DNA from 2 places in the Hydrogenophaga electricum genome. Region 1 is predicted to be linked to the other one. Evidence: predicted binding sites of a transcription regulator. Region 1 holds the regulator's gene; the other holds the start of a gene.
The links. Region 1 encodes FNR, which switches genes on or off when oxygen is low (the NO sensors DNR and NnrR bind a similar motif). Its sites were predicted from a motif close to TTGATNNNNATCAA; they were not measured.
Positions count from the first base shown of each region.

Region 2: nifA (nif-specific transcriptional activator NifA) is a predicted target of FNR. The motif match lies at 5,136-5,149, and genes of this name have one in related genera.

Region 1 covers NZ_BSPB01000001.1:145,967-161,196, reverse strand. Annotated here, with positions in the region: gene thrS (threonine--tRNA ligase) at 1-1,871, opposite strand, end outside; gene QQK43_RS00750 (glycosyltransferase family 2 protein) at 2,083-2,907, opposite strand; gene aceA (isocitrate lyase) at 3,071-4,402, opposite strand; gene QQK43_RS00740 (DMT family transporter) at 4,705-5,652, shown strand; gene QQK43_RS00735 (sulfite exporter TauE/SafE family protein) at 5,673-6,344, opposite strand; gene hemN (oxygen-independent coproporphyrinogen III oxidase) at 6,405-7,784, opposite strand; gene fnr (fumarate/nitrate reduction transcriptional regulator Fnr) at 7,965-8,684, shown strand; gene QQK43_RS00720 (hypothetical protein) at 8,735-9,043, opposite strand; gene QQK43_RS00715 (nitrogen fixation protein FixH) at 9,105-9,485, opposite strand; gene ccoG (cytochrome c oxidase accessory protein CcoG) at 9,445-10,857, opposite strand; gene ccoP (cytochrome-c oxidase, cbb3-type subunit III) at 10,977-11,891, opposite strand; gene QQK43_RS00700 (cbb3-type cytochrome oxidase subunit 3) at 11,921-12,058, opposite strand; gene ccoO (cytochrome-c oxidase, cbb3-type subunit II) at 12,071-12,712, opposite strand; gene ccoN (cytochrome-c oxidase, cbb3-type subunit I) at 12,729-14,174, opposite strand; gene ccoS (cbb3-type cytochrome oxidase assembly protein CcoS) at 14,243-14,380, opposite strand; gene QQK43_RS00680 (heavy metal translocating P-type ATPase) at 14,418-15,230, opposite strand, start outside.
Region 2 covers NZ_BSPB01000034.1:21,677-36,906, forward strand. Annotated here, with positions in the region: gene QQK43_RS16600 (2Fe-2S iron-sulfur cluster-binding protein) at 5-340, opposite strand; gene hscA (Fe-S protein assembly chaperone HscA) at 340-2,214, opposite strand; gene iscA (iron-sulfur cluster assembly protein IscA) at 2,348-2,671, opposite strand; gene erpA (iron-sulfur cluster insertion protein ErpA) at 2,757-3,134, opposite strand; gene iscU (Fe-S cluster assembly scaffold IscU) at 3,171-3,620, opposite strand; gene QQK43_RS16625 (IscS subfamily cysteine desulfurase) at 3,754-4,998, opposite strand; gene nifA (nif-specific transcriptional activator NifA) at 5,365-7,086, shown strand; gene QQK43_RS16635 (Fic family protein) at 7,161-8,384, shown strand; gene QQK43_RS16640 (RcnB family protein) at 8,419-8,790, opposite strand; gene QQK43_RS16645 (RcnB family protein) at 8,976-9,386, opposite strand; gene QQK43_RS16650 (NACHT domain-containing protein) at 9,960-15,230, shown strand, end outside.

The DNA.
Region 1 (15,230 bases):
GAGAAGTCCTCCAGCGGCATGACACCGAGGTCTTTGTTGCCTCGCGCCCGCACGGCCACGGCTCCAGCAGCTTTCTCTTTGTCGCCCACGACAAGGATAAAAGGCAGCTTTTGCAACGCGTGCTCCCGTATTTTATACGTAATTTTTTCGTTGCGCAGATCAAGAGCCACCCTAAGCCCTTGATTTTGCAGCATTTCGGTGATTTCGCGACAGTAATCGGCTTGGGAATCGGTGATATTGAGCACCGCCACCTGCACAGGGGCCAGCCATGCAGGCAGCGCGCCCGCATGCTGTTCGATCAAGATACCGATGAAACGCTCCAGGCTGCCGACGATGGCCCGGTGCAGCATGACAGGGCGATGGCGGCTGCCATCCTCACCGACAAACTCCGCATCCAGGCGCTCCGGCAGATTGGGATCGACCTGGATCGTGCCGCACTGCCATTCGCGCCCCAGCGCATCCTTGAGCGTGTACTCGATCTTGGGCCCGTAGAAAGCCCCCTCACCCGGCAGATAAGTGAACTCGCACCCCGACGCCCGCAAACCCTCGGCCAGCGCCGCCTCGGCCTTGTCCCAGCTCTCCTCGGTCCCGATCCGTTTTTCCGGGCGGGTGGACAGCTTGTAGATGATGTCGGTGAAACCGAAGTCTTTGTAGACCTTCTGCAGCAGCGTGGTGAACGCCTGGACCTCACCCTGGATCATGTCTTCCGTGCAGAAGATGTGACCATCGTCCTGCGTGAAAGCGCGTACGCGCATGATGCCGTGCAGACCACCCGTGGGCTCGTTGCGGTGACAGGCGCCAAACTCGCCATAGCGCAGCGGCAGGTCGCGATAGCTCTTGATGCCCTGCTTGTAGATCAGGATATGGCCAGGGCAGTTCATCGGCTTGAGCGCGTACTCGCGCTTTTCCGACTCGGTGGTGAACATGTTCTCGCGGTACTTGTCCCAGTGGCCCGTCTTCTCCCACAGCGACTTGTCGAGAATCTGCGGCCCCTTCACTTCCTGGTAGCCGTTCTCACGGTACACCTTGCGCATGTACTGCTCGACCTCTTGCCAGATCACCCAACCCTTGGGGTGCCAGAACACGGTCCCCGGGGAATGCTCGTCAAGGTGGAACAGGTCCAGCTCGCGGCCGATCTTTCGGTGATCGCGCTTCTCGGCCTCCTCCAGCATGGTCAGGTACTGCTGCAAATCGTCCTTGCTCGCCCAAGCCGTGCCATAGATGCGCTGCAGCATCTCGTTGCGATGATCGCCGCGCCAGTAAGCACCCGCCACCTTCATCAGCTTGAAGTGCTTGAGCTTGCCCGTACTCGGCACGTGCGGCCCCCGACAAAGGTCTTCGAACGCCCCTTCGCGATAGAGCGACACGTCCTCGTTGCTGGGAATGCTGGCGATGATCTCGGCCTTGTAATGCTCACCCAAACCCTTGAAGTACGCCACCGCCTCGTCACGCGGCAGCACACGGCGCACCACAGGCTCGTCCTTGGCGGCGAGTTCGGCCATGCGCTTTTCGATCGCCACCAAATCTTCGGGCGTGAAGGGCCGCTTGTAGGAGAAGTCGTAATAGAAGCCGTTGTCGATCACCGGACCGATGGTGACCTGTGCCTCGGGAAACAGTTCCTTGACCGCATAAGCCAGCAAATGCGCGGTCGAGTGACGGATCACCTCAAGACCATCGGCATCTTTGGCCGTGACGATGGACAACGGGCTGTCCTGGCTGATGAGGTGGCTGGTATCCACCACCTTGTCACCGATCTTGCCGGCCAATGCAGCCTTGGCCAGGCCGCTGCCGATCGAGGCAGCGACATCGGCGACCGTGACCGGCCCGGGAAACTCGCGTTGGGAACCATCGGGAAGCGTGATGTGCAACATGGCGTATCCGAAAAACAAAAAGCGCGGCAGAGGCCGCGCTAGGAGAGGGAGGAGCAAGAAATCGGGCAGGCGCGAACTGCAGGCCTCAAAGGGCCAGAAAAACCACCTCCGGTGTAGTTCGCGGTGTCATAACCTGAATGCCTTTCTCGATCTTGCTGATCAAACTGCCTCGCATTCTCTCATACATCGGCCAACCGCTATCACCCGATGCTCAGCCGAGCGGATGCCCCGGAGCCCCCTCTCGTGCGTCCGCGTACCAGCCGAGGAGCACCGACCAGGAAGGATGTTTGTCACGCAACAGAACATGGGCACGCCGGTTGGCCACCAAGAGCTCGGGCGTTTTGGCGCCGTTAGAGCTTCCCTGCCCCATGTGATAGACGAGCGAGTCTTTGACGCACACCACCCGCCGGCCAGCCAGAATCGTGCGGTAGCTGAAATCCGTCTCCTGTCCGTAGTAGACAAACGATTCGTCAAAATAGCCCAGACTGACCATCCAGTCCCTGCGCACGCCATAGCAATACCCATAGCCGTAAGGATCGTCCAGAACGATGGAGGGGAGCTGGCCCGCAAGGGCATCCATCTGGGCCTCGATAAGGCTTCCTGCTGCGTCAAAAGCCTCGGGCGCATCGAGCGCCTGCAATCTGGAGCAAGGATCCCCCGCGCCACCACCCCGGTAGGGCATCGAGGGGCTGGCAACCGCGACCGAAGGCATGTCCAAGGCACGCAGCAGCGCACTGGCCCAGCCGGCGCCGCAAATGATGTCCGGATTGACGAAACACAGGTACGGCGCCCGCGACTGTCTGGCAAACGCATTCCAGATCTGTGTGAGGCTGCGGTTGTCCGCGTTGTTGTCGATCACGGTCAACCGGTAGGGCACATCCGTTTTGGCACGAATGCTGTCGATGGCCGCTCGCTCGAACGCCTCGCTCCGGTATGTGACCATGAGGATGTCAAGCACAGGCGCGTCGTCGGGCGCCCCCTTTTCCCGACCATGGGTGTCGTGACAGGAAGCAGGGAATATCGAAAGGTTGTTCATGCAACGGGACCAGCGATCGGCAGCGACGGAATATAAACCCCTCCTGCCATGCCACACACCCCGCACGACACAGCGCCTGGAAGGCCTGCGACCATCACCACAGGCAAACAAACAAGCCCAAGGCTCACGCCTTGGGCTCGAGATGCCCGACTGATCCCGTGGATCAGTGGAACTGCTCTTCTTCGGTCGAACCGGTCAACGCCTTGACGCTGGACGAGCCGCCCTGGATCACCGTGGTCACGTCGTCGAAGTAGCCTGCGCCGACTTCCTGCTGGTGCGACACGAAGGTGTAGCCCTTCTCACGAGCGGCGAACTCAGGCTCTTGCACCATTTCCGTGTAGTGCTTCATGCCTTCGCCTCGGGCATAGGCATGGGCGAACTGGAAGGTCTGGAACCAGTTGATGTGGATACCGGCCAGGGTGATGAACTGGAACTTGTAGCCCAGCGCGGACAGGTCTTCCTGGAAGGAAGCGATCTGTTTTTCGTTGAGATTCTTCTTCCAGTTGAACGATGGCGAGCAGTTGTAGCTCAGCAGCTTGCCGGGGCAGGCAGCATGCACGGCCTGAGCGAATTCGCGGGCGAAGCCGATGTCGGGCACGCCGGTTTCACACCACACCAGATCGGCGTAGGGGGCGTAGGCCACGCCGCGGCTGATGGACTGCTCCAGACCGTTCTTGACGCGGAAGAAGCCTTCCTGCGTGCGCTCCCCGGTGAGGAAGGGCTTGTCGTTGGCGTCGTGGTCGCTGGTGATCAGGTTGGCGGCTTCTGCATCGGTGCGGGCCAGCACGATGGTCGGCACGCCCATCACGTCGGCGGCGAAGCGCGCGGCGATCAGCTTCTCCACGGCCTCCTGCGTCGGCACCAGCACCTTGCCACCCATGTGGCCACATTTCTTGACCGCAGCCAATTGGTCTTCAAAGTGCACGCCAGAGGCGCCGGCAGCGATCATGTTCTTCATCAGCTCGAAGGCGTTCAGCACGCCGCCGAAACCGGCCTCTGCATCGGCCACGATGGGCAGAAAGTAGTCGATGAACTCAGCGCTGCCCGGCTCGACACCACGGCCCCACTGGATTTCGTCAGCGCGTTTGAAGGTGTTGTTGATGCGACGGACCATGGTCGGCACGGAGTCGTAGGCGTACAGCGACTGATCCGGGTACATGGTTTCCGAGGTGTTGCCGTCGGCGGCGACTTGCCAGCCCGACAGGTACACAGCTTCCAGGCCGGCCTTGGCCTGTTGCATGGCCTGACCGGCGGTGATGGCGCCGAAGGCGTTCACGTAGCCCTTCTTGGCACTGCCATTGATCTTGTCCCAGAGTTTTTCCGCACCACGCTGAGCCAGCGTGTATTCGGGCTGCAGGCTGCCGCGCAGACGAACCACATCGGCCGCGGTGTAGCCACGCTTGACGCCCTTCCAACGGGGGTTGTTGGCCCAGTCTTTTTCGAGGGCTTCGATCTGCTGCTGACGGCTGAGTTGCTCTTTCAGGGATTGGGGCATGTCGGGACTCCGTGAGGTTGGTGAAGAGGTCGATCAGCTCAGGCCTTGCTGGCTGTGTCGATGGCTTCACTTTAAGTCTTATAGAAGACACAGGAAATCTCTTATGTCTTATACAAGACTTTTTTTATTCTCTTTTAAATCAAAGACATTTCAACAATTTTTCTCAATGCAAAATTTGTTTTCTTGTATTGAGAAATTTTTCCGCAATGCAGCACAAATACTTCCACAATACAAAATTTAACTTTCTCATTGTGGAAGGCACTCATGGAGGCGCCTCCCCGCTTGAGGCATGATGCGCAGCCATGTCGGCCCTCCCCGTTGTCGCAACCGCTCCCCGTTGGCTGGCCTACGGGGCCTTGGCCCTGAGCATGTCGCTCGTTGGCAGCTATGTGGCCTTGTCCAAGCCGTTGGTGGCCATATTTCCGGTGTTTCTGCTGGCCTGGTTGCGTTTTGGTATCGGCGGTTTAGCGATGGCATCCTGGCTGCGCCGTCCGGCAGACGAGCCCCCCATCACACCGCGGGTAAAACGCCTGCTGTTCCTGGAATCGTTTCTGGGCAATTTCCTCTTTTCCATCTGCATGTTGTTTGGCGTGCGCTTGACCACCGCCGTGGCGGCCGGCGTGGTGATGTCCGCCATTCCCGCGGTCGTGGCCATCCTCAGCGCCCTCTTCCTCAAAGAGCGCATTGGTCGCCGTACCGCAGCAGCCATCGCCTGTGCCGCCATCGGCATCGCTCTGTTTTCGTTGCAGAAACCGATACACGACGATGCGCTCGCGGCGACTGCCAGTCAATTTGCCGGGGTATCCCTGACCGTGTGGGGCAACCTGCTCGTTTTTGCCGCCGTGGTCTGCGAAGCCTCCTATGTTGTGATCGGCAAACGCTTGACCGAAGGGCTTGGCCCCAAACGCATCTCGGCCATCATCAACCTCTGGGGTTTTGCTCTGGTGACCCCCCTGGGGCTCTGGGCCGCTTTCTCCTTTGACTTCGGCAGTGTGTCAATGGGACTGTGGGCGCTGTTGGTCTTCTATGCCCTGGCTGCAAGCATGTGGACCGTCTGGCTGTGGATGACCGGCCTGAAGACGGTGCCTGCGTCTCGGGCTGGTGTGTTTACCGTCATGCTGCCGGTGAGTGCCGCGGCGGTTGGCGTGCTGTTCATGGGCGAGCGCCTGTCATCGCTGCAGGTGTTGGCTTTTGCCATTGCCTTGCTCGGCCTTGTTCTGGCCACCCTGCCTGCACGCAGCCCAAACTGAAGGTATCCCAAGACCTTCGGTCAAAGGCACCACAAGCCGGTAGGCTGCGTGATGCCCATCCAGAGCGCCCACCCGGATGTGAGAGCCAGCGCCAAGCCTGCCAGCCGAATCGCCCAGCCCCCCGAAGCGCCGCCCCGGACACGCAACAACAACCACGGACCTGCAGTGAGCGACAGCGAAGTGCCCGCCGAAAACAAGGCCATGATCAGCGCCCCATCGAGCGCACTGGCCGACAAAGAAGCCATGAGCAACGCCGAGTAGAGCAGCCCACAAGGCATCAGCGCCCAGGCCACCCCAAGCACCACCGGAGCCTTGCTGCCCATGCCTGCGAGCACCGGTCGGGCACGGCGCCAGACCCCCTGCCCCAGATCCTCGATCCAGCCGGGCTGGCGTGCGCGCCATATCAGCGTCACACCCAGAAGCAGCGCCGCCACGTGAAACATGGTCCACACCGGGCGAACCACCTGGGTGTTGGTCCCCAGCCAAGCGAGGCCTTGCACAGAACCCGCAGCGAAAGCCCCGAACAGTGCGTACCCCACCATGCGGCTGACCTGGAAATACCACAAAGCCTGTGTACTCCGTGAACCGGCTGCGCGGCTGATGCCGGCGCAGGCAGCCCCACACATGGCCACGCAGTGCGGGCCACCGACCACGCCCATGAACAGGGCTGTCAAAGCCATCGAGGTCTGCATGGAAGCACTCTAGCAGGCGAACACGGGGGCGTCACCGCACCCCGACATGCCCGTTGTCCATCAGATGATCTTGGAAAAGCGTGCGCGATCGATGTCGCCTTGCAGGTACTTGTCAAAAACCATGGCAATCGCCCGCACCAGGTACCAACCGGTGGCTGTGACCTCGATCCCAGCGCTGTTGATCTTGAGCAACCCTTGTTCGACCAGCCCGTCCAGGGTTTCCAGCTCACGGGCGAAGTAGGTCGGAAAATCGATCAGATGTCCCAGCTCGATGGATTCGAACTGCACCGCCCCCTGGCACATGATGGACATGATGACCGAGCGACGCAGCAGGTCATCGCGCGACAAGGCCAACCCCCGCACGATGGGCAAGCGCCCCTGGTCCAGCGCATCGTAATAGTCTTCCAGGGTCTTGGCATTCTGGCTGTAGGTGGCGCCAATACGGCCAATGGCCGACACCCCGAGCGCAATGAGATCGCAGTCGGGCTGCGTGCTGTAGCCCTGGAAGTTGCGATGCAGACGCCCTTGCCGCTTGGCCACGGCGAGCGCATCGCCAGGCAAGGCGAAATGGTCCATGCCCACATACACGTACCCTGCATCGCTCATCGCATCGAGCGACATCGACAGCATGGACAGTTTGTCTCCCGGGCTGGGCAACTCGGCCGCGACGATGCGCCGCTGAGGTTTGAAGCGCGTGGGCAGATGGGCGTATGCGTACAACGCAATGCGGTCAGGGCGCAGCTCGTTAACCTGGGCAAGCGTTCGAGCAAACGATTCCGGTGTCTGCAGCGGCAGACCGTAAATCAGGTCCACATTGACCGACTCGAACCCGATCTTGCGGGCAGTATCGACCAATGCAAACACCTGCTCTGCGGGCTGCACGCGATGCACCGCCTTCTGCACGGCCGGATCGAAGTCCTGCACCCCGAAGCTCAGGCGGTTGAAGCCCAGGCGTGCCAGTGTCTGCAAGCGCTGGCTGGTAACGGTACGCGGATCCACCTCGATCGAGTACTCCCCACCGGGCACCAGCGTGAAATTGCGGCGCAGCATGGTCATCAAATCTTCCAGCTCCGGATCGGACAGGAAGGTAGGGGTACCGCCCCCCAGATGCAACTGTGAAACGTTGTGCCCTTTGCCAAAATGCTGAACCTGCAGTTCGACTTCGCGGGTCAAGTAGCGCAGATACTCGGCAGCACGCTCATGGTGTTTGGTGATGACCTTGTTGCAGGCACAGTAGTAGCACACCGACTCGCAGAACGGGACATGCACATACAGTGACAGCGGCAACGCCAACGAGCCTGCTCGACGCTGTTCAAGAGCCCTGACGTAATCTGCCTCGGTGAACGCCTCCACGAAGCGGTCGGCGGTCGGATACGAGGTGTATCGGGGACCTGGAATGTCGAATCGCTTGAGCAATTCGTCGGATATGGCGTGACTCACTGGCAGTTCTCCACTTGGGCGTTCCAATGTGCCTCAGTGGGTTGGCGGGGCCCTTGATCTTGGTCAAAAGAGACCGCGCGTACGGGGTTATCCCCACACCCAACGCCTTGATGGCACTGGGATTTCTCGACACCCTCCCATCCATGGGTTAAGCTTCGAGCGCCAATTGGCGGAAGATTTATGGACGTCCAAAGCATCAAAGTCGCCTGTTCGAGTTGCAACCTCCGCGAGCTGTGTCTGCCCATGGGCCTGAGTACAGACGAGATGAGCAAACTCGACAGTGTGGTTTCCACCCGTCGACGCATCAAGCGGGGAACAGCCCTCTTCAATGTGGGTGACAAGTTCACCTCCCTCTACGCGGTCCGCTCGGGGTTTTTCAAGACCTGCGTCACCACGGCCGATGGCCGCGATCAGGTCACTGGCTTCCAGATGACTGGCGAGATCATCGGTCTGGACGGCATCGTGAGCGACCGCCACTCCTGCGATGCAATCGCCCTGGAGGATGCCGAGGTCTGTGTGATGCCTTTTGATCAGGTCGAAGAACTCTCACGCGAATTCACGACCTTGCAGCACCATGTGCACAAGATCATGAGCCGCGAGATCGTGCGCGATCACTCGGTCATGCTGCTGCTGGGCAGCATGCGTGCCGAGGAGCGACTGGCGGCCTTTCTGCTGAACCTGGTGCAGCGCCTGCATGCACGCGGCTTCTCGCAGTCCGAGCTCATCCTGCGCATGACGCGAGAAGAGATCGGTAGCTACTTGGGCATGAAGCTCGAAACGGTCAGCCGCACGTTTTCGAAATTCGTCGACGAAGGCATCATCGACGTCAAGCAGCGCTATGTGCACATCAAGAACACCGACGGCCTGAGGTTGATCGTCAATCCAGGCACCTGCCGCTGACTGGCATCTGACATCTCACACCAAGCCCTTCGGTGCACCGAGGGGCTTTTTTATGACTGTGTCGGATCCCCTGCATGCGGGTGGCGGACACAGCCTTCGGGCCGCTGGTCCTCCGGCACAGGACAACGGTTCACCTCCAGCGGCGACATGGCGAGCAATGTGGTCAGCGCACTCGACGTCAGCGTGATGGCCCAGAAGCCAAAAAAGGCCAGGGTATAGACCGCTTGCCGGGACAACGCCAAAGGTTCACCAAACCAGTGCAGGTCGTGCGGATCCACCATGGCAAACACCAGCATTTCCAGCACGGCGGCGGCCAGAAATGACGGCCACCCTACCCACATCCATCGCTGCGCTTTCATCGTCGGTCTCCTCTACGCACGAAGTCGAGATTCGGGGTCGACGGGCTCGCCCCCGAAAGGCTCAGCGCTTAGGCGCCTCACCGGGCACCACGGGGGATGCCGCATGGTTGCGGGCCTGTCCGGCCGGCTGCATTTTGACAAGCGCGTCCACCCGCTCCTTTCCCTGCAGTGCTTTGGCAGCGGCCAGATCCCGCTCGTATTCGACCTTGTCGAGCACAGGATCTTGGTTGCTGTAGGCAATCACCGCTGTGGCAATGCCTGCCACCACAACAGCCATCGGCCCCCCCAATACCAGCCACATATGAGGGACCCGCCACCAAGGGATAGGTGCAGAGGCAGGAGACGTTTTCTGAGGGGAGTTCATGACCCAGTCCATGTGGTTGATGTGGTGAGGTTTCAGTTTATCGAGGAACCAGAAAGACAGCCTTTTCGGCGACTGCATCGGTCGGCTTCTCAGACGAGCGCACGAGAAAACGAATGGGGTGCGAACCGGGCTCTGCAGCATCCGGAGGAATTTGCACACGAACGGCGACCGAACGCACCTCAGTAGGCAGCACATCCACCCACCGATCCGACGCAATCACGATATCCGGCAGTCCGTCCACATCGAGAAAATAGCGTTGAGGGTGTTCAGTCGCGTTCATGACCTGCAAGCGGAACACATTCTCGATCCGCCCTTGCTCCACCATGCGAGCCAGTGCTCCACGATCACGGATCACATCCACTTTCAGCGGGGTGCGTAAATAAAGGCTGACCAGTAAGGCCGCCGTGATAGCCCCCAATGCCGCGGTATAGACCAGCACCCGGGGCCGGAAGGCGCGCCGGATCATCGCCTGCCGACTCCAGCCTTGTGCCACGCCGTTTTGTGTGGAATACCGGATCAGGCCACGCGGATACCCGACCTTGTCCATGACCTCGTCGCACACATCAATGCAGGCACCACAACCGATGCACTCGTATTGCAAACCCTTGCGAATGTCGATTCCGGTCGGACACACCTGCACGCACAGCGTGCAGTCGACACACGACCCCAAGCCAAGCGCTTTCGGGTCAGCCTTCTTGGAGCGCGCCCCACGTGGTTCACCGCGCGCTTCGTCGTAGGTCACGATCATCGTGTCCGGATCGAACATCGCACTCTGGAAGCGGGCATACGGGCACATGTACTTGCACACCTGCTCACGCAGAAAACCCGCATTGCCATAGGTCGCCAGACCGTAGAAAAACACCCAGAAGGTCTGCCACGGCCCCAGCGAGGCCATCAGCGTCAGCGAGCCCAGTTCGCGAATGGGGGTGAAATACCCGACAAAGGTAAAGCCCGTCCAGAGGGAAAAGATGAGCCAGAGCAGGTGCTTGAGGCCACGCTTGCCCACTTTGGCCACAGACATCGGGGCTTCGTCGAGCCTCAGCCGGGCCGAGCGCTCCCCCTCCACCCTTTTCTCTATCCAAAGGAATATTTCTGTGTAGACCGTCTGGGGACAGGCATAACCACACCAGAGACGCCCCGCCACCGCCGTGAAAAGGAACAAGGCCAGCGCTGAAATGACCAGCAACCCTGTCAGATAGATGAAGTCCTGGGGATAGAGCACCAGTCCAAAGAGGAAGAACCGACGGGACTCCAGATCAAAGAGAACCGCTTGGCGGGCATTCCACTGCAGCCATGGCAACCCATAAAAAACGATCTGGGTCACCCACACCAAAGCCCAGCGCCACTTGGTAAAGAGACCGAAAACAGACCGGGGCTGGATCTTCTTTTGGGAGACGTAAAGCGAAAGCACGGCCTCATCACCGCCACCTGCGGGCGACCGGGACGTCACCTTGTCAGCGGAAGACTCTTGAGACAAAGCACTCGCTGCTGGGGGATGAGAACTCACAAAGGCACTTTAAAAAAAGAAAACCCCAGGCATGAGATCTCATGCCTGGGGTCGATGAGGGCTTACTGTGCCGTACCGGGTTTGGTCGACAGGCCCCACACATACGACGCGAGCACGTTGATCTGCGCCTCGTTCAACAACGCCGATTGAGCCGGCATGTGGTTGGTGAAACCATTGTTGACCGCACGGACGATGGCATCCTCACCCCAACCATGCAACCAGGTGCCATCAGTGAGGTTGGGGGCCCCCATGGCATGCATGCCCTTGCCATCAGGTCCGTGGCAAGCAGCACAGGCCGCAAACTTCTCCTTGCCCAACGTGGCGCGGACCGAATCGTTGGGACTGCCGGAGAGGCTCAGCACGTAGTGCGCCAGATTACGGACATCTTCTGCCGAGCCCACTGCTGCCGCCATGGGAGGCATCACACCGGTACGGCCGTTGGCAATGGTGGTCTTGATGTACTCATGGCCCGTGCCGCCCAGCCAGTCACCATCGGTCAGATTGGGAAAGCTCTTGGAGCCTCGGGCGTCCGAACCATGGCACTGCGCGCAGTAGTTCATGAACAGGCGCTCACCGATGGCCCGTGCTTCAGGATCGGCCACCATCTGCTCCGGGGTCATGCCGGTGAATTTGGCATACACCGGGGCAATGGCATCCTCGGCCTTCTTGACCTCGGTCGCATGCTGACCCTGCGACGACCAGCCCAGGGCCCCCTGGAACTTGCCGAACATGGGGTACAACGCACCATAGATCAGCGCAAACACAACGGTGATGATGAACAGGTAGACCCACCACTTGGGCAGCGGGTTGTTCATTTCCTTAAGGTCCACGTCCCAGACGTGACCAGTGGTATTGTCGGCATGGGTCGCAGCTTTGGTGGTGCCGCTGACCCACAGCAGGATTGCACAGGCAATGATGCTGACCAGGGCGAGGCCGCCGACGTAGATATGCCAGAAGTCGCTGGTGAAATCGCTCATGATGATTCTCTTGATCGTGGGGCGGGTCTTCAGTCTTCCTGAAAGGGCAGCCGGGCTGCCTCTTCAAAGTCGGCCTGGTTTCGCTTGGACCAGGCCCAGACCACAATGCCGACGAAGGTCAGCAGGCTGATCGCCGTGACGATGCTGCGAAGGTCGTTGATATCCATGTCGTCACTCCTTCACTGCTGAGCCAGCTTGGCCGCACTGCGCGCGGTACCCAGCACTTGCAAGTAGGCGATCAGAGCGTCCAGCTCGGTCTTGCCCTTGACCTCGTCCACCGACTGGGCAATCTCCTCGTCCGTGTACGGAGCGCCCAGCATGCGCAACACTTCCATGCGCTTGGGCAGACCTTCAGCCTTGACCGTCTTCTTCTCCAGCCAGGGGTAGGCGGGCATGTTCGACTCCGGCACCACATCCCGCGGGTTGTGCAGATGCAAGCGGTGCCATTCGTCGCTGTAACGGCCACCAACGCGGGCCAGATCCGGACCGGTGCGCTTGGAGCCCCACTGGAAGGGCCGGTCGTAGACGAATTCACCCGCCACCGAGTACGGGCCATAACGCAGCGTCTCGGCCTGGAACGGGCGAATCATCTGCGAGTGGCAGTTGTAGCAGCCTTCCTTGACATAGATGTCACGACCGGCCACCTGCAGCGCGGTATAGGGCTTGAGCCCCTCGATCGGCTGCGTGGTCGACTTCTGGAAGAACAGCGGCACGATTTCCACCAGACCACCCACAGCCACCACGAGGGTGATCAGGACGATCATCAGAAAGTTGCTGGTCTCGATCCGGGCGTGGCCGGTCAGCTTTTCATTGCTAGCCATTTTGTTGTTCTCCTGATCAGGCGTGGGCAGGGTTGACGGCGATCACGGGCGCGTTCACGGCGCGGCCTTGCAGAGCCGTCATCACCACGTTCCAGAGCATCACGATCATGCCGGTCAGGTACAGCACGCCGCCAAGCAGACGGATCACGTAGAACGGGAAGGTGGCCTTGACAGATTCGACAAAGGTGTAGGTCAGGCTGCCATCGGGGTTGACCGAGCGCCACATCAGACCTTGCATCACCCCGGCGATCCACATGGCGGCGATGTACAGCACGATACCGATGGTGGCGATCCAGAAGTGCAGTTCGATGGCGGGCACCGAATACATCTTCTTCTGACCGAACAGGCGCGGGATCAGGTAGTACAGCGAGCCCATGGACACCAGCCCCACCCAGCCCAGAGCGCCGGAGTGCACGTGGCCCACCGTCCAGTCGGTGTAGTGCGACAGCGCATTGACTGTCTTGATGGACATCATCGGGCCTTCGAAGGTGGACATGCCGTAGAACGACAGCGACACGATCAGGAAGCGCAGGATGGGGTCGTCACGCAGCTTGTGCCAGGCACCCGAGAGCGTCATGATCCCGTTGATCATGCCGCCCCAGCTGGGAGCGAGGAGGATGAGGGAGAACACCATGCCCAGAGACTGCGCCCAGTCAGGCAGCGCGGTGTAGTGCAGATGGTGGGGGCCGGCCCACATGTAGGTGAAGATCAGGGCCCAGAAGTGCACGATCGACAGGCGATACGAATACACGGGACGCTCGGCCTGCTTGGGGATGAAGTAATACATCATGCCCAGGAAAGCGGCGGTCAGGAAGAAGCCCACGGCGTTGTGCCCATACCACCATTGCACCATCGCGTCCTGCACGCCGGCGTAGGCAGAGTACGACTTGAACAGTTCGACCGGCACGGCCGCGCTGTTGACGATGTGCAGCAGCGCCACGGCGATGATGAAAGCGCCGAAGAACCAGTTGGCCACATAGATGTGCTTGACCTTGCGGATACCGACCGTGCCGAAGAACACGATGGCGTAGGCCACCCAGGTCACCGCAATCAGGATGTCAATGGGCCATTCCAGTTCGGCGTATTCCTTGCCGGACGTAATGCCCAGCGGCAGGGTGATCACCGCAGAAACGATGACGATGTTCCAGCCAATGAACGTGAACCACGCCAGCGCATTGGAGAACAACGGGGTGTGACAAGTCCGCTGGACAACGTAGTAGCTCGTCGCGAACAGCACACACCCTCCGAAGGCGAAGATCACCGCATTGGTGTGCAGCGGTCGCAAGCGGCCGTAGGTGATCCATTCGATCCCCATGTTGAGCTCGGGCCAAGTCAGCTGGGCCGCGATGATCACGCCCACCAGCATCCCCACCACGCCATAAATCACGGCAGCGATGGAGAACCAGCGAACCACGCTGTCGTTGTAGACCGCCGGTTGGCCGGTCTTTGTTGTCACGGACATACAGAACTCCTCGTAAATGTCACCAGCGGGAGTGTCGTTTTCGGCACCCACTGCCGCCTTGACGTAAGTCAATCGCCTCTGAGAACCCGCTCGCCCTCGCGCTCGATGTTGTCGAATTGCCCCGACTGCAAAGCCCACCAGAACACGCCGATGATGACAAAGACCAGCAGGACGGAAAGCGGAATAAGCAAGTACAGAATGTCCATGGTCAAACCCAGGTTGAGTTGATGAGCGAAAGCCTTCTCAGGCCCGCGCCCGCGTGGAGCCCGCCAGACGCAAGGCATTGCCGATCACCAGGAGGGAACTGCCTGCCATGCCCAGGCCGGCCAGCCACGGGGGCATCCAGCCAACCAGCGCCATCGGAATGCTCACCGCGTTGTACAGCGCGGCCCACACCAGGTTCTGCCGCACGATGCGCATGGTGGAACGGGCTTGGCGCAACGTCAAGACCACATCCATCAGACGCCCGCCCTGAATGATGTAATCGGACTGGGCCTGTGCGAGCGCTGCGGCGTGCCCCAATGCAAATGACGTGTGTGCACGTGCCAGCACCGGGCCGTCGTTGAGACCATCGCCCACCATCGCCACACGGCGCCCTTTCGCCTGAAGGGCTTCCAGCTCGGCGAGCTTGCGTTCTGGTGTTGCACCCGCAATCACAGCGCCCACACCCACCTCACGCCCAACCCGCTCCGCGGCTGCCTGGCGATCTCCCGACAACAGCCAAGTCTGGACACCCAAATCGTGCAAGGCGGCCACCGTTGCCCGGGCATCTTCGCGCACCCCTTCTCGCAGCTCGAAAGTGGCCAACCACCCGTCGGCATCGGCCAGATAAGCTTTTGGGGTCTCGTTGGCGGTATCCGCAGCCAGCCCACAGAAGCTGGCAGAGCCGAGGCGGACGACCGTCCCGTCGGCCCTCAGGGCTTGCAAGCCCTGGCCAGCCAGTTCACGACAATCTCCAAGCGCTGAAGGAGCACCCTCCATCGGGTTCGCCAGCTTGGCGGCCGCCACAATGCCACGCGAAACCGGATGCAGAGAACCTTGCGCAAGCTCAGCGGC
Region 2 (15,230 bases), on a different contig from region 1:
CGGCTCAGAGCTCGCGCGCGTGGTTGCGTGTGTGGCGGGGCAGTTCCACCACCAGGTCCTGCGTGCCGAGGCGCACGCAGCAGGCCAGGCGCGACTGCGCGTCCAGGCCCCAGGCGTGGTCGAGCTGGTCGTTTTCGTCGTCGTCGATGGCGCTTACCGCCGTGCCACCTTCGCGCAGGTGCACGTGGCAAGTGGCGCAGGCGGCAACCATGTCGCAGGCGTGTTCGATGGCCACGCCCGCGCGCAGCAGGCCTTCACACAGCGAAGCGCCGCGCCGCAGCTCGAACGCCGTGCCCTCGGGGCACAGATCGGGGTGCGGCAGCACGCGCACGGTGGGCATCAGAGGCTCTCCAGCGTCCTGCCGGCCAGTGCCTGCTGGATCGACGCGTTCATGCGGCGCGCCGCGAATTCGCCCGTGGCCGACGACAGCTCGGCCGCCTGCACGCGCAGAGCCTGGGCGTCGTCTTCGGTTTCCAGCACTTCGGCCAGGCGGAACATCACCTGCCGGATCGCGGCGAGTTCCGGCGCCGACAGCAGGCGGCTGTCGGTGGCCAGGGCTACGTCGGTGGCGTCGAGCAGGCGGCGTGCATCCACCTGGGCCTCGCGCAGCGAGCGCAGGCGCATGTCGTCGGCGCTGGCGGTCACCGCGTCCTTGAGCATGGTGGCGATCTGGTCGTCGGCCAGGCCGTAGGTGGGCTTGACTTCCACATGCGCTTCCACACCGCAGGTCAGCTCGCGCGCCGTCACCGCCAGCAGGCCGTCGGCGTCGATCTGGAAGGTCACGCGGATGCGCGCCGCACCGGCCACGGCCGGCGGAATCCCGCGCAGATCGAAACGCGCCAGCGACCGGCAGTCGGCCACCGACTCGCGCTCGCCCTGCACCACGTGCAGGCTCATTGCGGTCTGTCCGTCCTTGAAGGTGGTGAACTCCTGCGCCCGCGCCGTGGGGATGGTGGAGTTGCGCGGGATGATCTTTTCCACCAGACCGCCCATGGTTTCCAGGCCCAGCGACAGCGGGCACACGTCCAGCAGCAGCCAACCATCGCCCTGGCTGTTGCCGATGAGCACGTTGGCCTGCATGGCCGCACCCAGTGCCACCACCTGGTCGGGGTCGATGTCGGTCAGCGGCTCCACGCCGAACAGTTCGCGCACCGCGTGGCGGGCCACCGGCATGCGGGTCGAGCCGCCCACCAGCACCACACCCGTGATGTCGGCCGTGCTCAGCCGCGCGTCGCGCAGGGCGCGCCGGGTGCTGCGCACGGTGCGCTCCACCAGCGGCGCGGTGAGCTGTGCGAACTGCTCGCGGCTCAGGATCGCCTGCAACGTGGCGCCGCCTTCGGGCAGGACCACGCGCAGCGACGCGCTGTCGTGGCTGGAGAGGGTTTCTTTGGCGGTGCGGGCCGCCCCGAGCAGCGCGCGCTGCGTGGTCGGCGCCAGCGCGGCCATGCCGGCGATGCCGTGTTCGCGGCACACCCATTCGGCCACCGCGCGATCGAAGTCGTCGCCGCCGAGCGCGGAATCGCCCCCCGTGGACAGCACTTCGAAGATGCCGCGCGACAGGCGCAGCACCGACACGTCGAAGGTGCCGCCGCCCAGGTCGTAGACCACAAAGGTGCCTTCGGCGGCCTGGTCCAGCCCGTAGGCAATGGCCGCGGCCGTGGGTTCGTTGAGCAGGCGCAGCACGTTCAGGCCGGCCAGCCGCGCCGCGTCCTTCGTGGCCTGGCGCTGCGCGTCGTCGAAGTAGGCCGGCACCGTGATCACCACGCCGGCCAGCGGTCCGCCCAGCGCGCCCTCGGCCCGTTCGCGCAGCGCCGACAGGATGTCGGCCGACACCTGCACGGGCGAACGCTCGCCCGCCGCCGTCTGCAGCCCCACCATGCCGGCGCCGTCGGTGAAGTCGTAGGGCAGGCCCCGGGCTTCGGGCAGATCGCCCAGCTTGCGCCCCATGAAGCGCTTGACCGAAACAATGGTGTTGCGCGGGTCTTCGGCCTGCAGTGCCTGCGCTGCCTGGCCCACCACCGGCGCGCCCTCGGGGCGGTAGCGCACCACCGACGGCAGCAGCAGCGCGCCGCCCGCGTCGGGCAGGGCCCGCGCCTGCGCGCTCTGCACGGTGGCGATCAGCGAGTTGGTGGTGCCCAGGTCGATGCCCGCCGCCAGCCGGTGCTGGTGCGGTGCGGCCGATCGGCCGGGTTCAGCGATCTGGAGCAAAGCCATGATGGGTACCGTTGGTGGTGATCGGTTTGCGTGCCGTGCCTGCTTCGAGAACACTGCGGAACCGGTTTTGCCGGGCCGCTGGTGTTGCCCCCTGGGGGGTGACGGGCGCAGCCCGGCGCGGGAGGCGTTTTGTTCACACCGCGAAGCTCTCGCCGCAGCCGCAGTTGGCCTTGGCGTTCGGGTTGTTGAACTTGAAGCCTTCGTTCAGGCCTTCTCGCACGAAGTCGAGTTCGGTGCCGTCGAGCATGCCCAGGCTGCGCGGGTCGACGATGACTTTCACGCCGTGGTTCTCGAAGCACTGGTCGTCGGGGTTCATCGCGTCGACGAACTCCAGCGCGTAGGCATAACCCGAGCAGCCGCTGGTCTTGACGGCCAGGCGCAGGCCCAGGCCCGCGCCGCGCTTGATCAGCGACTTCTCCACGTGCCGCGCGGCGGCGGGGGTGAGGGACACGCTCATGGGGATTCCTTTCAGCAGCGGGCGGTGGTGCCGCAGGGGGCAGGACGCCCGCCTGCGCGGGCGCGACGGTGGGGCGGCTTTCCGCTCACACGGAAAACGAGCTGCCGCAGCCGCAGGTGGTCTGCGCGTTCGGGTTGTGGATCACGAAGCGCGAGCCTTCGAGCCCGTCTTCAAAATCCACGCGCGCGCCCATCAGGTACTGCTGGCTCATGGCGTCCACCACCAGCGACACGCCGCTGGTGATCACGATCGTGTCGTCCTCGGCCACCTGGTCGTCGAACGCGAAGCCGTAGGAAAAGCCCGAACAGCCGCCCCCCGTGACATACAGGCGCAGCTTCAGCGCGGGGTTGCCTTCTTCTTCGATCAGTTCGGCCACCTTGGCGGCGGCCTCGGCGGTGAAGTCCAGCAGCGCGGGCAGGGGGGCCTGGGCGGGATCGCTGGCCAGGGAGGACAGGGCAGACATGGCACGGCTCCTTTGGATGGTGGGCGTGGGCGGGTTTCAGGAATGGCCGGGCTCGCAGGCCGGTTGTTCCACCAGTTCGCTGTCCGCAGCGGCGGTGGCGGTGGCATCCCCGTGGCGCGAGCGGTAGTCGGCCACGGCGGCCTTGATCGCGTCTTCGGCCAGGATCGAGCAGTGGATCTTCACGGGCGGCAGCGCCAGCTCTTCGGCAATGGCGGCGTTCTTGATCGCGAGCGCCTCGTCCAGCGTGCGGCCGCGCACCCACTCGGTCACCAGCGAACTCGACGCGATGGCCGAGCCGCAGCCGTAGGTCTTGAACTTCGCGTCCTCGATCACGCCCTGGGCGTTCACGCGGATCTGCAGCTTCATCACGTCGCCGCAGGCGGGCGCGCCGACCATGCCGGTACCGACGCTGTCGTCGTTGGCGTCGAACGCGCCGACATTGCGCGGGTTCTCATAGTGGTCAACCACCTTGTCGCTGTAGGCCATGGCTAACTCCAGAAGGCGAAGAAACGTTTGAGAGAAGGGCTTGTTCCAGCACGCGCCACGGAACCGGCTCCGCCGGGCCGTGGGCGCGGTCCCCCTGGAGGGGGAAGACGCGAAGCGGCGCAGGGGGTGTTCATCAATGCTCTGCCCACTGGATCGTGGACAGGTCGATGCCGGCCTGCACCAGGTCCCACAGCGGGCTCATGCCGCGCAGGCGGGTCACCACCTCGGTGACCTGTGCGATCGTCGAATCGATCTCTTCGGCCGTGGTGAAGCGGCCGATGGAAAAGCGCACCGAGCTGTGCGCCAGCTCGTCGCTGCGGCCCATGGCGCGCAGCACGTAGCTGGGCTCCAGGCTGGCCGAGGTGCAGGCCGAACCCGACGACACCGCCACGCCCTTGATGCCCATCAGCAGCGACTCGCCTTCCACGTAGTTGAAGCTCGCGTTCAGGTAACCCGGGGCGCGCTGCTCGGCATCGCCGTTGAGCGCCACCGCCTCCAGTGGCGACAGGCCGGCCCACAGGCGCTCGCGCAGCGTGCGGATGCGCGCGTTGTCGCTGGCCATGTGTTCGCGCGCCAGCCAGAACGCCTCGCCCATGCCCACGATCTGGTGCGTGGCCAGCGTGCCCGAGCGCATGCCGCGTTCGTGTCCGCCTCCGTGCATCTGCGCTTCGATGCGCACGCGCGGTTTGCGGCGCACGTACAGCGCCCCGATGCCCTTGGGGCCATAGATCTTGTGGGCCGAAAGCGAAAGCAGATCAACCGGCAACACGTCCAGATCGATCACCACCTTGCCGGCGGCCTGTGCCGCGTCCACGTGCAGCAGCACACCTTTCTCGCGGCAGATCGCGCCGATGGCGGCAATGTCCTGGATCACCCCGGTCTCGTTGTTCACGAACATCACCGAGGCCAGTACCGTGTCGGGCCGCAGCGCTGCCTTGAAGCGGTCCAGATCGAGCAGGCCGCTGGGCAGCACCGGCAGCACCGTCACTTCAAAGCCCTGGCGTTCCAGCTCGCGCATGCTGTCGAGCACGGCCTTGTGCTCGGTGGCCACGGTCACCAGGTGTTTGCCCTTGCCCTGGTGGAAATGCGCCGCACCCTTGATGGCGAGGTTGTTCGACTCGGTCGCGCCGCTGGTCCAGACGATCTCGCGCGGGTCGGCGTTGATCAGCGCGCACACCTGTTCGCGCGCCAGCTCCACCGCTTCTTCGGCCACCCAGCCGTAGGCGTGCGAGCGGCTGGCCGGGTTGCCGAACTGTTCGGTCAGGTAGGGAATCATCTTGTTCGCCACGCGGCGGTCCACCGGTGTGGTGGCGGCGTAATCCAGGTAGATCGGCAGCGCGGGGCGGGAGGTTGCGGCGGCGGTGCGGCTGGGCGGCATGGCGGGCTCCTGGCAACGGCAATCGTGGGAAGGGAACAAAGCGTTTGCGCACCACTTTGCAACTTCGGTGCCATGGGCCTGAGCCCCTGAAAACCCGCTTTTTCAACCGCCTGTCGCCCCCGTTTTGTGGGCTTTGTCTGACCTGCATCAAACCCCCGAGGCGTGGCCTGTCGGGTTTGTTGCAAACGGGCAGGCGCTGCGCTGGGCGGCACGGGGAAGCGCCGTTCTCGGCATGCTTTTTGCACCACGCCCACCGCAGTCGTTGCGTTGTGACCGAGTCACGATGCTGGTGCAGATGATCGACAAAAAAACCTCTGCGCTCTCTCTCGTCGCCAGACAGGAAGCCGGTGGGGTCCCACGATGAACATGCAAACACATCTGATCCGGCGCGAACTCGACGCGGTGTACGAGGTCGGTAGAACACTGGCCACCTCGCTCGATATCGACAAGACGTTTCGGGAAGCGCTCAACTACCTGTTGCACGCTTTCGATTGGCGCAGAGCCTTCGTGGTCATGGCCAACGCCGAGGGCAGGCTCCAGGGGCTGTGCTCGGTGGGGCTCACCCAGGCCGAGCAACAACGTCTTCACTTCGAGTCGGGCGAGGGCATCGTCGGTCGGGTCTTCGCCAATGGCATCCCCGTGTCGGTGCCCGATGTCCGCAACGAACCGCTATTCCTAAACCGAACAGGGGGTGCCGACCAGAGCCCCGACACCCCGGTCGCCATGCTGGCCACCCCCATCCGCGGCGACCACCGCACGCTCGGTGTGCTGGTGATCGACTGCCTCAACCCCGAACAGCGCCGTGTGTTCGCCGAAGACCTGCGGCTGCTGCGCATGGTGGCCACGCTCATGGGCCAGGCGCTGCTGCTGCACCGCAGCGTCACCGCCGCGCACGAAAGCATCCAGGACGAAGCGCGCCGCATGCACAAGGCGCTCAAGCCCGGCCGCCGGCTCGACCAGGTGGTGGGCGTGTCGGCGCCCATGCTCAAGGTGTTCGACCAGATCCACCAGGTCGCGCCCTCGCGCACCACCGTGCTGCTGCGCGGTGAAAGCGGCACCGGCAAGGAGGTGATGGCGCGCGCCATTCACAGCCTGTCGCCGCGCGCGCAGGAACCCTTTGTGGGCGTCAACTGCGCGGCGCTGTCCGAATCGCTGCTGGAGAGCGAACTCTTCGGCCACGAAAAAGGCGCCTTCACCGGCGCGCAGGGCACGCGCAAAGGCCGTTTCGAAATGGCCCACGGCGGCACGCTGTTCCTCGACGAAATCGGCGACATCTCGGCCGCCTTCCAGGCCAAGCTGCTGCGCGTGCTGCAGGAACGCAGCTTCGAGCGCGTGGGCGGCGGCACGGCGGTCAAGGTCGACGTGCGGCTCATCCTGGCCACCAACCGCAACCTGGAGCGCATGGTGCAGGCCGGTGAATTCCGCGCCGACCTCTACTACCGCATCAACGTCGTCAGCATCCAGCTGCCGCCGCTGCGCGAACGGCGCGAAGACATTCCCGCCATGGCCCAGCACTTCCTGGACCGCTTCAACCGCGAAAACGGCCGCAGCACGAAGTTCAGCACCGAAGCCATGCGCGTGCTCACCAGCTGCTACTGGCCCGGCAACGTGCGCGAGCTGGAAAACTGCGTCGAACGCACCGCCACCATGGCCAGCAACGACGTCATCTCCGACCTGGCCTTCCCCTGCCGCGACAACCGCTGCCTGACGCAGGTGCTGCACCACATCGACCGCGAAGACGCCGTGCGCCCCAGCCGCCTGGCCGAAATCCCCATCACCGAAGTGCCCATGGCGCCCCCGCCGCGCCAGCCTGCGCTGGCTGGTGACGGTGGCGGGTTGGGCGCGGGTGGCGCCGATTCACGGCCTGCCGATCTGGGCCACGACGCGCTCGGCGCAGCGTTCCCCGCCACGGCGGTGGCGGCCCCTTCGCGTGCCGACGACAAACCCGACGGCGAGCGCGACCGCCTGATCTGGGCCATGGAACGCTGCGGCTGGGTCCAGGCCAAGGCGGCGCGCCTGCTCAAGATCACGCCGCGGCAGATGGGTTACGCGCTGCAGAAGCACGGCATTGAAGTGCGCAAGTTCTGAGGCTTAGACGCTTGCGGTGAATAGGGCGGGTATTCACCGCAAATAAAGCGGTGAATATGGCGCACAATCGCCGCATGTTCCCCGACAAGCCCCCACGCCGCCGCACCTACCTCTGGCAGCGCCCCGACTGGCCGCAGTGGCGGTTCGACGCGACTGCGCTGGCGCCCGCGCTGGCCCAGGTGCACCGCGCGCAAGGCCATCTGGCGGGGCGCATGGCCGAACTCGGGCTGGCCCAGCGCGACCAGGCCACGCTGCAGGCGCTGACGCAGGAAGTGGTGACCACCAGCGCCATCGAAGGCGAATCGCTCAACCTGGATGCTGTGCGTTCCTCCATCGCCCGCCGCCTCGGCGTGGACATCGGGGCGCTGGCACCCGCGGACCGCCATGTGGACGGCGTGGTCGACATGGTGCTCGACGCCACCCAGCACCACGCCCAGCCGCTCACTGCCGAGCGCCTGTTCGGCTGGCACGCGGCCCTGTTCCCCACCGGTTTCAGCGGGCACGTGCGCATCCAAGTCGGCCAGTGGCGCAACGACGCGGCTGGCCCCATGCAGGTGGTGTCCGGCCTTGTGGGCCGGGAGAAGGTGCACTACGAAGCCCCGCTCGCCGCCGCGCTGCCCGCACAAACCGCGGCCTTCCTGCGCTGGTTCAACGCGGCCCCGGCCGGCGACCCCCTCATCCACGCCGGGCTGGCCCACCTGTGGCTCGTCACCTTGCAACCGTTTGACGACGGCAACGGGCGCATCAGCCGCGCTGTGGGCGACATGGCGCTGGTTCGGGCTGAGGCATTGAGCGCCGCCGGGCCGCCCCAAGGAGCGAAAGCCCCCTTGGGGGGCGGCGACCCTCGCGGCGGCGGAGCGTGGGGGCTTGATCCTGCGCAGCGCTTCTACAGCCTCAGCGCGCAGATCCAGCGCGAGCGCAAACAGTATTACGACCAGCTCGAAACCACCCAGCGAGGCACGCTGGACGTGACGCCTTGGCTGGCCTGGTTCCTGCCCTGCCTGCTGCGCGCCGTGCAGGGTGCCGACGGCCTGTTGGCCGGTATGCTGGACAAGGCCCAGTTCTGGCAACGCTGGGCGGGCACGCCCATGAATGCGCGGCAGACGCTGGTGCTCAACCATGTGCTGGACCGCCCGCCGGGTGAGGCGGGCGGCAAGCTCACGAACGCGAAGTGGGCAGCGATTGCCCAGTGCTCGGCCGACACGGCACTGCGCGACATCAACGACCTGCTGGCGCGGGGCGTGTTGCGCAAGCTGGAGGGTGGGGGGCGGAGCACGGGGTATGTGTTGAGCAGCTAGACGCTGTCGGAGCGCTCAAACGTGACTTGGCGCCTCAGCGGCCCAGCACCACGTTGACGATCAGGCCCGTGGTGGCCATCACCAGCACGAAGTCGGGCCCCACCTGCACCCAGTGCTGATGGCGGGCCGGGCGCGGCAGCCGGTAGCGCCGGTAGTCCGTCACCACGTAGTGCCGGCTGCGGAACTCGCTGGGCAACGGCCGGCCCCGGCCGAAGGCATGGCTGCGGGCGTTGTGGTAGCGGGGGTGGCGCCGGTCATCGTGCGGGTTGAACTGGGGCGGCTTGTCCTTGCGGTCATCGTGGCGCGCGGAAGGCGGCCAGTCCTTGTGGTCCCTGGCCATGGCCGGCAGGGCCAAGGCACCGGCACCGGCGGCCAACAGGGCTTGAAAAAGGGTGCGTCGTTGCATGGCTTTCTCCTTTCAAAGTCGAAGCTCCATGGTGGGCACCCCGCGTTGCTGGTGTGTAAACCGGCGCGCAAGCGTTCGCAAAGCACGGTGACAAGTGGCGTGCGACGACAGGCCCCCGCGCACACAAAAAAAGCCGGGGCGGACCCCGGCTTTGGGCGGCGGAAAAGGCGTGGCGTCCGCAGCGCTCAGCGGCCCGTGACCACCCGGACGATGACACCCGTGGCGGCAATCACCAGCACGTAGTCGGCACCCACCTGCACCCACTGCTGACGGTGCGTCGGCGCCGGCAGGTGGTGGCGCCGGTAGTCGGCCACCACGTAACTGCGGTGGCGCAGCTCCGTCGGCAGACGCCGGCCTTGACGGAATTCGTCGCCGCGTGCGTTGTAGTAGCGGCGAGACTGGTCATGCGGCGCCGGCCTCTGCTGCGCCTGGGGCTGCGGGCGCTGCTGCGGTGCGGGCTGGGCATGTTGCGGCTGGGGCCTCGCGTGTTGCGGGCCATGGGGCGGCATCTCGTTGGGCTTCTGGGCCAGTGCGGGCAGGGCGATGGCACCCAGGCCGGTGGCGAAGAGGGCAGAGAAAAGGGCGCGTCGTTGCATGAATGGGCTCCGGTAAACAATCGAAGCCTCATGGTGGGCGCCCTTTATGGCTGCTCTGTAAACGCAGCGGCAATCCGGCGCAAAGCGGGCGCTGCGGTGGGACATTCCGCACGAAACGGGGCGGGAAGTTCGCCGTGTGGACTGGTCGGCTGGGGCCCGGCGCCAAGCCGTGGAGTTGTGTTGGCTGGGCCTGATAGCGGTGGATGGAGAACAGCGCAGAAGCGCTGCGTGTGGTGCGCGCTTCAAAGGAGCTCGGGAAGGGATGGGTGCTGACCAGTCGTGCTTGTTGGTCATTCAGCCCAATTGACGTCTGGACGGCTTCAGGCTGATCTGAGTAGTTCGGAGTTCAGCGCTTGGATGACGGCGGCGGCCGTCAATGGTCATTTGACGGTTGGACTTACGTATGACCGCTTCACGCTCATGGCCGTGCACCAGGCGATCGTCCGTACGTTGTGTGGGATTTGTGAAATAGACTGAACTGATTCATTCCCTATCGTGCGGTGAATTAGCTGTTTGCTGTGAAGTCGACCTCGCGCCACGCGTTGATCAATATAGTTCCAACCCTTCCTCGCAATGACAACAGACCAAGGCAGTGAGGGTCAGCAGACCCCAGGCACAACGCAAACAACACCAAGAGGGACCTCACCCGAGCTGACTGGCGGCCAAGGCTTCAGCTTCGAGGATGCTGTCTCTTCGGTATACGCAGCTGCGCTGCTCTGCGAGACGACAGCACCAGCCCTGCCGGGCCGCGTCGTCAGACATGTCTCCGTGCAGCAAGGTTCGTTCGGGCAGCCGCTGGACGACCTGATCGTTCGGGCAGAAGGTGCCGACCAAGTCTTGATAACCTTCAGCGCCCAGGTCAAGCGCAAGCTGGTAATCAGCGCGGCGAGCACGAACACTGACTTCCGAGAGACGATTGAGCGCGCTTACGAAACGCTCTCGTACGCGGATTTTCAGGTTTCGTTGGACAGGGTGGGCGCCATCGTTGGCGAAATATCGGATGCAGCCAAGAGAAGCTTTGAGACGCTTTGTGAGTGGGCGCGGGCAGAAAGCTCCTCGGAACAGTTCGTCCGTAAGCTGCAGACCGATGGTGCCGCGGGAGACAAGCTCTCGCAGTTCGAGGCGGTTCGCGACATCCTCTCGTCCAAGGTGGCGCCCGGCGAGCTTGATTCAGCCACACACAAACTACTGAGTCATTTCGTCCTCATACGCCTGGACTTGCTGACCGAAGGCTCACCGACCGAGGCGCAGACAGTTGCTGGCCTTGCCAATACCCTGGCTCCAGTGGACCGTCCTCGGGCTGACGACCTGTGGCGCCGGTTGCTGGCGTTGGTGCGCGTTTCGCAAGGGCGCGCTGCAGGGTACGACCGCAAGACGCTCGTCGCTCGCCTGAACGGCGCTTTCCGGCTTGCTGGGGCGCCGAGTGCGCAAGGAGCACTGCAGGCCATACAGCAGGAGAGTCGTCTTGCCGCTGCCGAAATCACGAACAGCATCTCTGGCTTGAGTGTGCCGCGCGACACCAGCGTTCAAGCGGTGGTCGAGGCTGCGAAGTCGCCTGGCTTTGTGCAGATTGGCGGCATGCCCGGTGCGGGCAAGTCGGTCGTTCTCCGCTCGGCCGTCGAACAACTTGCCGCCTCTGGAACTGTCCTCTTCATAAAGTCCGACCGTCTGCGGGGGAGCACGTGGGCGCAGTACGCTGCAGCCGCGGGCATGACTCACGGCAACTTGGAGGAGCTCCTAGTGGAGCTTTCCGCGTCCGGCTCCAGCGTGCTGTTCGTCGACGGTATTGACCGTGTAGAGGTCGAACACCGAAGCATTCTCCTGGACCTGCTGAACACCATCCACTCCTCGCCGTTGCTGTCAGGATGGTGCGTTGTGGCCACCGTGCGCGACACGGGAATGGAGCCGCTGCGCACTTGGCTGCCTGCGCGTCTGTTCTCAAGCGGAGTGCGGACGCTGACCATCGACTCTTTCGACGACGAGGAAGCTGAGGCGCTCGCGCAAGCCAAGCCAGCCCTTCGACCACTGCTTTTCGGCAGTGATTCTGTTCGCGCGGTCGTTCGTCGGCCCTTTTTCGCGGCCGTGCTTGCCAAGGAGGTTGACTCGTCGAATGCGCAGGCCACCTCTGAGGTCGACCTTGCGGCTCTGTGGTGGGAGCGCGGCGGCTACGGCGCTGACCCCACGCGGGTGGGCTACCGGCGAAATGCCTTGGTGCAGCTGGCCAAGACTGGCGCACATCAACTTGGCAGGCGTATCCCCATAGCCGATGTCGATGCTCAGGCACTCGCCGAACTCGAGGCGGACGGCATCGTTCGATCTGTCAGACGCGGACATACCGTGCAGTTCTCCCACGACATCTTCTTCGAATGGGCGTTCCTGCAACACCTGGTCCGGGCGGATGACGCCTGGCCAGAGGTCATTCGCGAAGTTGGGGAGCCGCCGGCGCTTGGGCGGGTCGTCGAACTGCTCTCCCAGGCGGAGCTTGCCCACGGCGAGAACTGGGCCAGCCACTTGGCCGCCTTGGAGGGAAATCAGAGACTTCGCTCCCAGTGGCTGCGCGCGTGGATGGCCGGACCGTTCTCCCTAGAGACGTTCGCGCAGTACTCCGTCGCCTTCGACCGAGCGATGCTCGACACTGCCCACTCGCGGGTCGGCAAGGTCGTCGTTTGGTACCAAGCCGAAAAGACGAAGCCGAATACGGCCATTCTCGAGCGCTCATACGCTTCAGACATCGACCTCGACCTCGACCTCGCCAAGCGCATGCTGTACGCGGACATGTGGGGGCATCCTTCGGACGTCGCAGCCTGGGCTCGCTTCTGCGACTGGCTTCTGGACCACGCTTCCGACATCCCAACCGGTGTGATCCCAGACGTGGTCTCGGCGTTCGAGGTCTGGCAGAACATGTTCTCCCCCTACCGAAACCGGGTGTCCGAGCGCATCGTTCAGACCTGCCTAGCCTGGCTGTACCACATCCAGCATCAACGGCATCAAAGGACGTTCTCGACGGACCGCGGGGTCTGGGCCGAGATTGAGGACTGGCGGGATGGCCTGGACGAGCTCGAGTCCGCGCTGCGCACGTTGGTGCTGAACTCTTCGCTCACGCAGGTCTCCTTGGTCACTCAGTACCTCCGCGATTTGCGCCGCCTGGAACAGATGCCACGTCATGCCGTGCAGTCCGTGTTCACACATGCTCCATTTCTCTCGCGTGCTTGCCCTGCAGAGTTAGTCGACTTCACTCTGTCGGTGGTGCGCAAGCGCCTCCCCGTGGTTGTAAAGAAGGACATGCGAGGCCAACACTACTTGGTGTCACACAGCTTCGGCCACTTCGAGTGGAACAAACTCTCTATCGACGACCAGTTCTCGTTCTTTCCTGCGGCTCCGACGAGGGAGCCGTTCCACTCGCTGCTGCAGCAAGCACCGGACCAGGGTAGGAGACTGGTTCGGGAGGTCGCCAACCACGCCATTCGGTCATGGCGGCAGTTGCATCGGCTCTCCCACGAAAAGGATGGAACACCCATCCCGCTCGTCATGCAGTTCCCGTGGGGCAGGCAAGTGTTCTGGGGCGACAGCCGACTCTACTTGGGTGCACGTGGAAGTTTCGGGCCGTCCACCGTCAACTCAGGATGGATGGCTCTTGAGGCGTGGGCGTTCCGTGAGCTTGAGAAAGGCACCGCAGTTGACGATGTCCTCAAGGCGGTCTTGGAAGGGCACCAGTCCGTGGGTGCCCTGGCTGTTGCCGCTGCCATCGCCCTGCAGGCGCAACACACCTCCGCAATCACTCTGCCCATCGCGACGAATCAACGCCTCTGGCACTGGGACATTCGGCGCCAGGTGCAGGACATGACACAGACAGCGAACCTTATCGGGTTCATCAAGCCACAGGACAGACCTCACGGCTTGGCCGTGAAGGAAGGCAACGAACGGCCGGTGCGCCGTGCAGACATCCGCTCGCTCGGCACTCTCATGGTGCTCAGGGGAGGAGAGTTAGGCGCGCAAGCGGCTGCGGCCATCGAAGGCTTTTCGGGTGACCTGCCCTTTGACTACGCCGCGCAACGGAAGAACGCAGGAATGCGTTCGGACCTCGCAAGAACAGCGGAGATATGGGCGGAGCTTGGCAAGCGAGAGAACTATCGCGCAGAACTCAGTCCGGATGAATCCAAGGTGGTCATCTCTCACGAAAATCCCAAAGCGACAGGCGAGGACATTCAGACGATGCAAGCCCGGCACAGCGAGATGGGGCGCTATCTCACGCTTCTGAACTGGGTCTACTCCTACTTTGAAGATGGCAAGCTAAAGGAGTCACTCACGCTAGAAGCTGCTGCAACGGCAGCAAAGGAGCTCGACTTCGAAGACCTTTTCGCCACCGGACATGAACACACGGAGCTGGCACACCAGCGGCAATCGGCCGTTGCTGGCGTAGCTGCAGTCCTCTTGCTTGAAAAGGCTGAAGCGCACCTGCAATGGGGGGGTGAAGTATGCGCTCGTGCTGCGCAGACGCCGGAGGTGCCGCAACCGTTTTTCACCCGCAGCGTGAAGCTCATGCATCATCCGGTGCTCTACGCCACCAGGGGGCTGGGAGCATTGTTCGCAGTTGCGGAAGACGACCAGGACGTCAAGCCTCTGCAGTCTTTCCTCACGGAGCTGTGCGCCCATCCCTACGAGGAAATTGCAGTCGCGGCATTCTGTGCGTTGCTGAGAGCTTGGTCGCGGTATCCGGACATCGCGTGGGCAGCGATACGGTTGGCTACAGTGGTAGCGCTCTTCGAGGTGCAGTATGGTCCAGAAGGAGATGCTGAGGAACTACACCACGCGCGAATCCAGGGGGTGGTCAGCGAGGAACTCCAGCGTCTCCAAGATGGAGCGCCTGTGGCCAATCCCCCCAACTGGCCCGAGCCCTGGGTGCCGATTACTGACGCCGAGGCCGTTCAATCTCGCCGGCGACGTGGCCGTACTGTCGATGCCGAGTGGCGGGTCAACCCATTGGACATCGACACTTCACTCCTCCAAAAGGTTCTGCAGATCATCCCATTGGAAGCTGCTTTGGTGGACCAAGCACACGCGGCGCTGTTTCTGGACTGGTGCGAGGGCTTGGCCAAGTGGACCATCGAGCGAATCGCGCCTTCCTGGGCGAGAAGCAGGCGAGACTTTGAGGACGACTACGCCACCAACAACTTTGAGTGGTGTCACTATCTGTATCAGTTCTTGGCTCGGGTTTCGCTGAAGGTGTCTTTGGAGGAAGGAACACGACGGTTCCTTCAACCGGTCATGACTACCAATGATGAGGCTTTTGCTAACCTCACTGTGTCATTCACAGGCCAACTGATTGGTCAAGTGATGGATAGCTCAAAGATTCCCAAGAATGCCTTGCCGTTGCTCTCTGTTGTCGCACAGCGTGTTCTAACCTATCGGGACTGGCGCCACGGCGGGCACTCACAGCTGGACTTCGTCAACATCGTCAAGCACCTGTTCTTCGCCGACCTCGGGTACGCAGGTGGGGCAGTTCGCTTCGCGAACAGAGACTGGACCGAAGTTGGAACTGTGATTCCAATTTTCGATTCGATACTGCGCGCCCAAGGCTCTGTCACCCTCGTTGCTAGTGCCTGGATGAACCTATGCGAAAGCAGCTTCGAGCACTACCCAGTTCAGCATTTCGTTGACAACATTGAGCATCTCCTGGTCGGAGAGGGGACCCTGCCTCGATGGCGTGGCACCCAATTGCCGGCGCGGCTATCGGGGCTGATTCAGCGCTTCAGCGAGCGGCAGCAGCCCATGCCCTTGGCGATGGCGCAGAAGCTTTTGCGAGCACTCGACAGGCTCGTTGACATGGGCGACAGGCGCGCTGCT